2 regions of the Pantoea sp. Lij88 genome follow, and region 1 is predicted to be linked to the other one. Evidence: riboswitches for the same ligand, from Rfam matches in the RefSeq annotation. Region 1 holds a riboswitch; the other holds the start of a gene.

What was found. A riboswitch is a leader RNA that binds a small molecule or an ion and turns the genes downstream of it on or off. The one in region 1 is predicted to bind thiamine pyrophosphate.
Region 2: linked by a shared signal. The riboswitch ahead of thiC (phosphomethylpyrimidine synthase ThiC) and the one ahead of thiM (hydroxyethylthiazole kinase) in region 1 are both predicted to bind thiamine pyrophosphate.

What each region holds. Positions count from the first base shown of each region.
Region 1 covers NZ_CP118269.1:1,421,707-1,423,906, reverse strand. Annotated here, with positions in the region: gene thiD (bifunctional hydroxymethylpyrimidine kinase/phosphomethylpyrimidine kinase) at 1-561, opposite strand, end outside; gene thiM (hydroxyethylthiazole kinase) at 558-1,346, opposite strand; TPP riboswitch at 1,381-1,481, opposite strand; gene PU624_RS10405 (hypothetical protein) at 1,789-1,986, shown strand; gene PU624_RS10400 (AEC family transporter) at 2,084-2,200, shown strand, end outside.
Region 2 covers NZ_CP118269.1:3,755,730-3,757,929, reverse strand. Annotated here, with positions in the region: gene thiC (phosphomethylpyrimidine synthase ThiC) at 1-1,020, opposite strand, end outside; TPP riboswitch at 1,108-1,208, opposite strand; gene rsd (sigma D regulator) at 1,361-1,867, opposite strand; gene nudC (NAD(+) diphosphatase) at 1,957-2,200, shown strand, end outside.

The DNA.
Region 1 (2,200 bases):
GTCCGGGCTTTCGTCCGCCGCCAGGTGACCGCCCTTCATCAGCACGGCCTGACATCCCAGGGCCAGCAAGGCTCGTCCCTGCTCGCGCATCTCCGTCTCATCTTTGGCAATCCCGCAATCCAGCAACGCCGCCGCTTCCGGCAGATTAGGCGTGATCAGCGAGACCTGCGGCAGTAACAGCTCCCGTACGCTGGCCACGGCATCTGGCGAGAGCAACGCATCACCACTTTTCGCGACCATGACCGTATCCAGCACCACAAAGGGGATCGCCGCATGCTTTAGCCGGGCGGCAACCTGTTCCACGATGGCCGTTTCTGACAGCATGCCGATTTTTGCGCTGTCGATGCGCACATCATCCAGCACCGAGTCGAGCTGGGCGGCAACAAAGTCAGGTTCAATGCGATAAACCGACTGCACGCCCTGCGTATTTTGTGCCACCAGCGCGGTAATAACGCTGGTGCCATAGGCTCCCAACGCGGAAAAGGTTTTCAGATCGGCCTGAATACCTGCGCCACCGCTGGGATCGGTACCGGCAATCGTCAGGGCATTAATGCGCTTCATGATTTCGCCTCCAGCGTCCAGAGTGCATCGATAAACGCCGTGGCAAAGCTGCCCGGCCCGCACGTCTGCGCCGCTGCCTTTTCCCCCGCCAGGGCCATGACCTGGCAGGCAGCAGCGACATTCAATAAACGATCGCCAGGCAGACTGCTGAAGCCCGCGACCACAGCCGAGAGCGCGCAGCCGGTCCCGACCACCCGCGTCATTAACGGGCTTCCCCCGCTTATGGCGAGGAATCGCTGACCATCGGTGGCATAGTCCACTTCTCCGGTAACGATCACCAGCGTGTTCCAGGTCTCAGCGAGATGCTGTGCCGCATCGAGTGCCGCATCGGCCTGATGCAGCGTATCGACACCGCGCCCGCCGCTGGCCTGCTGTGCCAGCGCCAGAATCTCTGACGCATTTCCCCGGATTACCGCCGGTTGCTGACTTAGCAACTGCTGGCAGAACTCACTGCGTAGCGTCAGCGCACCGACGGCAACCGGATCGAGTGTCCAGGGTGTGCCCGCCTCTCTGGCAGCGATGACCGCAGCCTGCATCGCCTGCTGGCGTTCGCGGGTCAGGGTGCCCACGTTAATCAGCAGCGCATCGGCAAAGCGGCTGAACTCTGCGGCTTCCTCAGCATCAATTACCATTGCAGGTGAGGCATTAAGTGCCAGCAGTACATTGGCGGTGAAGTTCTGAACCACGTCATTGGTCATGCAGTGCACCAGCGGTGACTGACGGCGGAAAGTGTGCAGGATGGGCGCGAAGTGCGCGGCAGAAAGGTGTTGAGATTGATGTGTCATCGTAGCTCCCAACCGGCGAACAAGAAGGCGAATGCGGTCAGGCATCAGACTTCCCTACGCTGGCATTATCCAGTTCAGGTCAGCGGGTTTTTCTCAGCCCTTTCCGTGTGGAAAGCGGCACCCCGAGTCGTGTTACGGCTTGCAGCATAGGAGAGCTGTGCGGCGAAAGCAAGCGACACCAGCCCGGCAAATAATCAGAGCTGAAACAATTCACATGATCCCGATCAACTCATGACGGTGGAAAAAAAGGCTTAATGCTGCGGGCTCACGGGATACCTCTTTATAGGTAACTCTGGTTATTACCCGAACGGGTAATATTTCCCGCAGTCATTCTGGTTTCTCCATAATAATTAACCTGCTCGCAGCGTCATCGTAAAAAACAAATTATTTCATTGAGTTAGAAAACTTCTGAAGCGGAACTTCATACTATTCAGGATGTATGATGCGATTGTCAGCGCTTATTCCACACCGCCATCGATGGCAGGACATTATTATTGAACGTCAGGGCGCCGTCGCGCCAAATGGCAGACATTACCTTTCCACCTATCTTTCCGCGCGTTGTCCGGGCTGCGGCGAAATAATCCATCGTGTCTATTACCGGGATATCAGCGACCAGCAGGCGCGTCGCTGGCTCGGGTAGCGTCCCGGCTACGGTCAATCCAGACACTGTTACAGTTAACAGTTAGTTAGCAATTTGTTAGTCTGATAACTAATCATCGTCTGACCAGACTCTCTCTATGCCACTGCTGTTTGAAAGCTTAAGCCATCAAATTTATCTGTCAGCCCCGCTGTTTATCCTGATCCTGCTGGGATACTGCCTGACGCGCCTCGGAAAATGGCCCGCCAGCATCAGC
Region 2 (2,200 bases), 1.6 Mb from region 1:
ACGCAGCAGCACGCCCGCGTGAATAGTGAAGTAATCGACACCCTGTTCCGCCTGTTCGAGCAGCGTGTCCCGGAAAATTTCCCAGTTCAGCGCTTCGGCCACGCCATTCACTTTTTCCAGCGCCTGATAGATCGGCACGGTCCCGATAGGCACCGGGCTGTTTCGCAAAATCCATTCGCGCGTTTCATGAATATAACGGCCGGTTGAGAGATCCATCACCGTGTCGGCACCCCAGCGAGTCGACCAGACCAGCTTTTCCACCTCCTCCTCAATGGAAGAGGTCACCGCCGAGTTACCGATGTTGGCGTTGACCTTAACCAGGAAGTTGCGGCCAATGATCATCGGCTCCGATTCCGGGTGATTGATATTGGCAGGGATGATGGCGCGTCCGGCAGCGACCTCCTGACGCACAAACTCGGGTGTGATGCTGGCTGGCAGATGCGCGCCAAAACTGTGGCCTGGATGCTGTTGCAGCAGCACCTCGCTGCGGATTCGCTCACGGCCCATGTTTTCCCGCAGGGCGATAAACTCCATCTCCGGGGTAATCATCCCCTGGCGGGCATAGTGCAGTTGCGTGACGCGGCGGCCTGCGCGGGCGCGGCGCGGAGTCGGAAGATGATCGAAGCGCAGATGATCCAGCCCCTCGTCAGCCAGCCGCTGCTGGGTATAGCCCGAGCTGTTCTGTTCGAGAAGCTCGCTGTCGTCGCGTTCAGCAATCCAGCGGGCACGCAGTTTTTCCAGGCCACGATGCACATCGATCTGTGCCGCAGGATCGCCATAGGCACCCGCCGTGTCATAGACCGGCACCGCTTCATTCTGCTCATAGAGAGGCTGTTCTTTGCTGCCGCCGATGTGGGTCGGGCTGAGGGTGATTTCACGCATGGGAACGCGAATATCTTCCCGGCTGCCGTTAATCCAGATGCGACGGGACTGGGGAAAGGCACTGCCGCTTTGCAGAGAATCGATAAATTCCTGCGCCTGGGCACGCTGTTCACGACGGGTCATTTTTGGTTCAGACATAGCAATCTTCCAGTTAAGGGGGAACGATGCTTGTCCGGAGTTCGGAAGGAGTAACCGTATAAGCAGCACAAGCGTGCTGACATACAGAGAAGTTTTACTCTTGTTCCCTTCGCAGGTTCTAACCTGATCAGGTTCCGCGGATCCCGAATTAACGGTCTCAGCCCAACTGGGCACTCCGACAAGAAGCCGTTTTCACGCGGGTGTCTGATAAGAGACTCGGGCGTAAAAACCTTACATTTCAAAGCGAAAATAAAAAAGGTTCTTTGGAGAGCACTCCTCAGAACCTGTTCAGCATAAAAGGGCTACGGGATAATCTCAACCCCTTTGCCTGTGATAGTCATTACGCCGGACGGGCGATATGGCTGTCATTCGCTACCGGCGGGGGGACAAGTTTGTTATCCCATGCCAGCTGAATCAGCTTATCTTCCAGCGTGAAGCGTGCTTCCAGCACTTCACCCACTTCAGACAGCGCCTGCTGGAAAGTCATGCAGTTTTCGTCGTCAATGGCCTGCTGCAGGTGACCGTCATACAGTTGCATCAGACGCTCGGTGTTGGCTTCCAGCGGAGGATAGATCTGCGCGGCAGCAATCATCGGACTGTCGCCACTCATTTCACTGATGACGCGCTCGTAGATACTGAAGTGACCCGCAGAAAGATAATCGACCAGGCCGTGGCAGAAGTTGTCCAGCGCCTGCTCATCCAGACGCGTCAGCGCCTCTTTATTGGGTTTAAGACCGACCAGGTGATAATAGGTCACCAGCAGCTGACGACGGGCTTCAAGCCACGAATCGACCAGTTCATTACTGCCACCTACGCGTTCAGCCAGGACGTCTAACTGGTTAAGCATATCTAACTCCATGTGAGTTATAGTTGTTTATCTACACACTTAACATCAGGGCTTCAGCGTGCGAATTGACGCTAAGGATGACGAAATAAATGCAATGCGAAATCTCAAGCGTAGACGCTGGATGGTGGATTGTCAGCCATGAACAGAAACTTTGGTTGCCACAAGGTGATTTACCCCACGGAAACGCCGAAAAATTTGGTTTGACCGGCAGTAAGGCCCGGACCATTGGAGAATGGCAGGGGGAGAAAGTCTGGCTGATTTGTGAGCCTCGCACCTCCGATATGTTTTCAGTCCGGCAGCTCATCGATCAGGATGTCGAGCTGTTTCAGCTGG